DNA from 2 places in the Streptomyces sp. NBC_00086 genome. Region 1 is predicted to be linked to the other one. Evidence: riboswitches for the same ligand, from Rfam matches in the RefSeq annotation. Region 1 holds a riboswitch; the other holds the start of a gene.
The links. A riboswitch is a leader RNA that binds a small molecule or an ion and turns the genes downstream of it on or off. The one in region 1 is predicted to bind S-adenosylmethionine.
Positions count from the first base shown of each region.

Region 2: another riboswitch for S-adenosylmethionine. It lies ahead of OG276_RS27580 (aminotransferase class V-fold PLP-dependent enzyme); the one in region 1 lies ahead of thrC (threonine synthase).

Region 1 covers NZ_JAPELZ010000001.1:4,480,445-4,483,848, reverse strand. Annotated here, with positions in the region: gene OG276_RS20150 (MoaD/ThiS family protein) at 1-30, opposite strand, end outside; gene thrC (threonine synthase) at 66-1,373, opposite strand; SAM riboswitch class I at 1,391-1,549, opposite strand; gene OG276_RS20140 (glucosyl-3-phosphoglycerate synthase) at 1,748-2,734, shown strand; gene OG276_RS20135 (hypothetical protein) at 2,772-3,404, shown strand, end outside.
Region 2 covers NZ_JAPELZ010000001.1:6,083,084-6,086,487, reverse strand. Annotated here, with positions in the region: gene OG276_RS27585 (Lrp/AsnC family transcriptional regulator) at 1-188, shown strand, start outside; gene OG276_RS27580 (aminotransferase class V-fold PLP-dependent enzyme) at 407-1,792, opposite strand; SAM riboswitch class IV at 2,044-2,160, opposite strand; gene trpD (anthranilate phosphoribosyltransferase) at 2,276-3,340, opposite strand.

The DNA of each region.
Region 1 (3,404 bases):
GATGGTGGGGATGCGGACGTTGACGCTCATGGTGCTACTGCCCTTCCGGTGTACAGGTAAGAAGATCAGGCCAGGTTGGCGGCGCGGAACGCGTCCAGGCTGGGGCGGATGGTGGCGGTCTGGCCACCACCTTCGGCCACCGCCTCCAGGGTCTTGAGGCCGTCACCGGTGTTCAGGATCACGGTGGTCAGCGTGGGGTCGAGCTGCCCGTTCTCGACGAGCTTCTTCGTCACGCCGACGGTCACGCCGCCCGCGGTCTCGGCGAAGATGCCCTCGGTCTGGGCGAGGAGCTTGATGGCCTCGACGACCTGCTCGTCGTTGACGTCCTCGACGAAGCCGCCGGTGCGGCGCGCGATGTCCAGGACGTACGGGCCGTCCGCCGGGTTGCCGATGGCCAGCGACTTGGCGATGGTGTTCGGCTTCTGCGGGCGGACCACCTCGTGACCGGCCTTGAAGGCGGTCGAGACGGGCGAGCAGCCCTCGGCCTGGGCGCCGAAGATCTTGTACGGCTTGTCCTCGACGAGGCCGAGCTTGATCAGCTCCTGGAGACCCTTGTCGATCTTCGTGAGCTGCGAGCCGGACGCGATCGGGATGACGATCTGGTCGGGCAGCTGCCAGCCGAGCTGCTCGCAGATCTCGTACGCCAGGGTCTTGGAGCCCTCGCCGTAGTACGGGCGCAGGTTGACGTTGACGAAGCCCCAGCCCTCGCCCAGCGGGTCGCCGATGAGCTCGGAGCAGAAGCGGTTGACGTCGTCGTAGTTGCCCTCGATGCCGACGAGGTCGCCACCGTAGACACCGGCCATGACGACCTTGCCCTGCTCCAGGTCGTGCGGGATGAACACGCAGGAGCGGAAGCCGGCGCGGGCGGCCGCGGCGCCGACGGCGCCGGCCAGGTTGCCGGTGGAGGAGCAGGAGAGGGTGGTGAAGCCGAAGGCGCGGGCGGCCTCGACGGCGATGGCCACGACGCGGTCCTTGAAGGAGTGCGTCGGGTTGCCGGAGTCGTCCTTGACGTACAGCTTGCCGGTGACGCCGAGCTCCTTGGCCAGGTTGGCCGCGTCCACGAGCTTGGTGAAGCCGGGGTTCAGGCTCGGCTTGGAGGCCACGTCCGCCGGGACGGGCAGCAGCGGCGCGTAGCGCCAGATGTTGTTCGGGCCGGCCTCGATGGCGGCGCGCAGGGCTTCCGGGTCGCCCAGCGGCAGGTCGTAGGCGACTTCGAGCGGGCCGAAGCACTCGGCGCAGGCGAAGATCGGGCCGAGCTCGAAGCCGGTACCGCACTCACGACAGGAAAGGCCGGTGGCGGGACCGAGATCGACAGAGGTGCCAGAAGCGTTTTCAACGGTTTCGGCAGAGGTTGCGACAGACTGTGCAGCCATGATGGCGAGGCCCTTTCTCCTCATCTTCCCCATGGCGCACTTCGCCATGAGACGGAATTGGCACCTTCCCTAGCCGGGGACCTCGCTGGCGGCGCTGGAATGCGCGATCGCGAGAACCGACTGGAGGGTTGCCGGGGCTTCAACGGGCCGTGTCCCTCTGCCCCTCTGGATGAGCGGTATGGCACCGGCACACGCGCTCTGTGGCGCGCCGGTGCGTTTGTACGCGGGGACCCCCGGCATGCGGTGGACCTTCGCGTTGTTCAAGACTGTAACCGAAGGCCCGGGTGGTTGAGACAGCCGTCCGAACCGCGAGATGGATCACATTTCGGTCCAAACCCATGATGAACCCAGTGATGAACCAGGGAGTGCTGAAGGTGCTGGAAGAGGTGGAGCGCTGGCTGGCAGACCGCTCCTGGTCAGCCGCCGACCGACCGCTCGGCCAGCTGCTTTCGGCCAAGCGGGCAGCGGGCACCACGGTCAGCGTGGTGCTGCCGGCGCTGAACGAGGAGGCGACGGTCGGCGCGATCGTCGAGGTGATCCGGCGCGATCTGATCGAGGGCCTGCCGGTTCCGCTGGTGGACGAGCTCGTCGTGATCGACTCCGGCTCCACGGACCGCACGGCGGAGGTCGCGGCCAAGGCCGGGGCCCGGGTGGTGCACCGCGACGAGGTCCTGCCGCGGATCCCGGCGGTGCCCGGCAAGGGCGAGGTCCTGTGGCGCTCGCTGCTGGTCACCACCGGCGACATCGTCTGCTTCGTGGACGCCGACCTGCGCGATTTCTCGGCCGCCTTCGTCTCGGGGATCGTCGGCCCGCTGCTGACCGATCCGGACGTGCGGTTCGTCAAGGCCATGTACGACCGCCCCTTCGGCCAGGAGTCCGGCGACCCGGCCGCCCTGGCCTCCGCCAAGGCCCACGGCCAGGGCGGCCGGGTCACGGAGCTGGTGGCCCGCCCCCTGCTCAACCTCCACTGGCCGCAGCTGGCCGGCTTCGTCCAGCCGCTGGGCGGCGAGTACGCCGTGCGCCGCGAGCTGCTGGAGCGGCTGCCGTTCCCGGTGGGCTACGGGGTGGAGCTGGGCCTGCTGGTGGACGCACTGCACACGGCCGGGCTCGACGCGCTGGCCCAGGTGGACGTGGGCGTACGGCTGCACCGCCACCAGGACGGCCAGGCCCTGGGGCGGATGGCCGCGGCGATCTACCGCACGGCGCAGGTACGGCTCTCGCGGGGGCACCTCGTACGCCCCGAGCTGACGCAGTTCGAGCGGGGCCCGGAGGGGTTCGTACCGCACACCTACGCCGTGGACACCGAGGAGCGGCCGCCGATGCTCGACATCGAGGAGTACGCGCGCCGTCGCGTGGCGTAACGCCCGAATCAACCCCTATCGGTCTAATTTCCCTTTCATGGGGTTTATACGTTTCAGACATGTATGGGGATCCGCCCTCGCGGTGGCCGGGGGCGCGGCGCTGCTGATCGGCTCGCTGAGCGGACCGGCCGTCGCGGAGGTGGTCTCCCCCTTCGAGAAGCGGTACGACGAGGCGCTCTACGGGGACTTCGTCACGCTCGGCAACACGGTGATGGGCTGCCCCCAGGCACCGCCCGCCGAGGCCGCCGAGTGCGCCGAGGTCCAGCGGGGCGGGGGCACGAAGAACAACAACGACTTCGTCGCCCGCCCGGTGGACGCGGCCGGGCTCGGGACGGCCACCGGCACCTCCAGCACCGGCCTGCTCACCGTGCCTCCGGGCGCGAAGGTGGCGTACGCGCGGCTCTTCTGGGGCGGCAACAACGGCGCGTACAAGCTCGGCTCGAACCTCATCGAGCGGTGCGACGTCTCCGGCGAGGACGTGCGGCGCGCCCCCGGTGACCCGCTGACCACCCGCCCGGTCGTCAAGGTCGGCTCGGGCGCCGCCCGGCCGGTGACCCTGTCGGACATGGTCGAGGACCCGGCCCAAACGGGCGGCCCGCACTACTACACGGGCGAGTCCGACGTCACCGCCGCCTTCGCGGACGTGGCCACCGGCTCGCCGGTCCCCGTG
Region 2 (3,404 bases), 1.6 Mb from region 1:
ACTCGGTCACGGGTACGTACGACCTCATCGCGATGGTCCGGGTCCCCCGGCACGAGGACCTGGCCGACATCATCCCCGGCCGCATCAGCAAGATCCCGGGCGTCGAGGCGACGGACACGCACGTGGCGTTCCGCACGTACTCCCAGCACGACCTGGAAGCGGCCTTCGCGATCGGCCTCGACGCGTAGGGCCTGGCCGGCCGGGGAACACCGGCCGGGCAAATCCAGCCTCGCCGGCGTTCGAGGCGCGGGGTCCGGGGCGGAGCCCCAGGGGGTCCGGGCGCAGCCCGGGACCCCTCCAGCCCGTCCGGCGCTTGAGGACCGGGTCAGGGCAGGGCCCTGGGAACGGTGGAAGGGCGGGTAGGGGACAGCCCCCGCAGGGCAGCCGGCCCCCGCGGTCACGCCTGTCAGACGGCCGGGACGCAGCGGCCCTCTTCGGTGCGGTACTGCCACTTGGCGCCGTCCGCCACGAGCTCCTTGACGGCGCGGACGAAGCGGTCGACGTGCTCGTCGGGGGTGCCGGCGCCGAAGCTGACGCGGATCGCGTTCAGCGAGCGCTCCCCCGGGGCCGCCTCCGGGGCTCCGCACTCGCCCTGGGCCTGCGGCTCGCTGCCGAGCAGGGTGCGGACCAGCGGGTGGGCGCAGAACAGGCCGTCGCGGACGCCGATGCCGTACTCGGCGGAGAGCGCGGCCGCGAAGTGCGAGCTGTTCCAGCCGTCGACGACGAAGGAGATCACGCCCACGCGCGGGGCGTCGTCGCCGAAGAGGGACAGGACGCGGACCGCCGGGACCTCGGCGAGGCCGCCCCGGACCTTGGCGATGAGGTGCTGCTCGCGGGCGACGAGGTTCTCGAAGCCGGCCTCGTTCAGCGCCTTGCAGGCGGAGGCGATGGAGTAGACGCCGATGACGTTCGGGGAGCCGGCCTCGTGGCGGGCGGCGGTGGTGTGCCACTCGACGTCCACGCCGCCGTCCTCGCGGCGGGCCACCTTGCGGGAGGCTCCACCGCCGGCGAGGTACGGGTCCGCCTCCTGGAGCCAGTCCGCGCGGCCGGCGAGCACGCCCGAGCCGAAGGGCGCGTAGAGCTTGTGTCCCGAGAAGGCGACCCAGTCCACGTCGAGGTCCTGGACCGAGACGGGGTGGTGCGGGGCCAGCTGGGCGGCGTCCAGGACGATGCGGGCGCCGTGGGCGTGCGCGGCGGCGGCGAGTTCCCTGACGGGCCACAGCTCGCCGGTGACGTTGGAGGCTCCGGTGACGCATACCAGCGCCGGGCCGTAGGGGTCGCGGTCGGCCAGGGCGCGCTCCAGGGTGGCGACGGCCTCGTCCGGGGTGCGGGGGGCGTTGAGGTAGGTGACCCGGGCGTTCGTCCACGGGAGCAGCGAGGCGTGGTGCTCGGTCTCGAAGACGAAGACCTGGCAGTCGGCCGGGAGCACCGCGGCGAGCAGGTTGAGGGAGTCGGTGGTCGACCGGGTGAAGATCACCTGGTCGGAGGGGCGGCAGTCGAGGAACTCGGCGACCGTGACCCGGCTCTGCTCGAACAGGTCGGTGGAGAGCTGCGAGAGGTACCCGGCGCCGCGGTGGACGCTGCCGTAGTACGGGGCGTAGGCGGCCACGTCGTCCCAGACCCGCTGCAGGGCGGGGGCGCTGGCGGCGTAGTCGAGGGCGGCGTAGGTGACCTCGCCGCCGGTGACGAGCGGGACGGTGACGTCACGGCCCAGGACCGGCAGCGGCTCGGCACAGGCGGGCTCGACGGCGGCGGCGTTGGCGGTGGCGGCGGCGTTCAGGGTTGCGGACATGGCGGTATCTCCCGGCAGGCAGGTGTGAATGGCTTCGGTGTGCCCGTCCGCCGACACGGCTACGGCGCTGCGGCCGTTCGGGGTACGGGAGTGCCCCGGAAAGCGGATCGGCCGGCGTAGTGCGCAGGTGTGCTGCGGGTACGCGGAAGTGACCCTGTTCCGAGGGGTGAAGAAGGGGCGGAGTCGCCCTATCGCATTCGCTTGCTCACGGAAAACGCTCCTCAGAAGACCAGGACCCCTGGTGTTCGAGGGATCCGCGCTTGCCGTAGACCTCACTGCCTACGACCTGGTCATCACCCGGGGCACCCCGCCACGGAAGGAGGGTTGCCGGACAGCAAGCCGGGGCCTAAACGCTGTCACTCGTGACCTGAGGAGCATCCTGCCACATGATCTTCCGAACGCAAGACCCCGGTCCACATGGCGGACCGGGGTCGTTGTCGGATCATGGCCGGATCCCGTCGCAATGGCCATCCACCGCAAGGGCTACGCGTTGCTCGCAGCCGCCCAGCGGGCCAGCGCCGCCCGGGCCGCGCCCGAGTCCACGGACTCCGCCGCCCGTACGACACCGGCGGCGAGCTGCTCCTCCAGGGTGCCCGTACCCGGGTCCAGCGCGACCAGGGCCGCCGCCGAGTTGAGGAGCACCGCGTCGCGCACGGGGCCGGTCTCGCCGGCCAGCAGGCGCCGGGCCACGTCCGCGTTGAACGAGGCGTCCGCGCCGGCCAGGGCGGAGACCGGAACCAGCGGGATGCCGATGTCGCGCGGGTCGAAGCCCTGCTCCCGGACCTCGCCGTCGCGGACCCACCAGACCCGGGAGGTCGCCGTGGTGGTGAGCTCGTCGAGCCCGTCGTCGCCGCGGAAGACCAGCGCCGAGGAGCCCCGCTCCGCCAGGACGCCCGCGACGATCGGGGCCACCCGCGCGTCGGCCACACCGGTGGCCTGCGCGCGGACCCGCGCCGGGTTGGTGAGCGGGCCGAGGAAGTTGAAGGTGGTCCGGATGCCGAGCTCCCGGCGGGCCGCCGCCACGTGCCGCAGCGCGGGGTGGAACTTGACCGCGAAGCAGAAGGTGATCCCGGCTTCCTCGGCCACCTCCACGACCCGTGCGGGGGTGAGGTCGAGGTTGACGCCCAGCTTCTCCAGGACGTCCGAGGAGCCGCTCGCGGAGGACGAGGCCCGGTTGCCGTGCTTGACGACCTTGGCGCCCGTACCCGCCACCACGATCGCCGACATCGTGGAGATGTTGACCGTCTTGGCCCCGTCGCCGCCGGTCCCGACGATGTCCACCGTCCGGCCCGGCACCTCGATCAGGTTGGCGTGTTCGTACATGGCGCGGACCAGGCCGTTGATCTCGGAGACGGTCTCCCCCTTGGCCCGCAGCGCGACGGCGAAGCCGGCGATCTGGGCGTCGGTGGCCTCCCCGCGCATGATCCTGTCCATGGCCCAGGCCGTGTCGTCGGCGCCGAGGTCGCGGCCGGTCAGCAGGGCCTCCAGAACGCCCGGCCAGCCGCGGGCCGCCGCGCTGTCGCCGCCTGCCGGGGTCACCAGGTTCATGGTCCGCTCCTGCTGCTCGTCGAGGATTCCACGTCGAATGGGAAGGGCTTCAGCCTATCCAGCC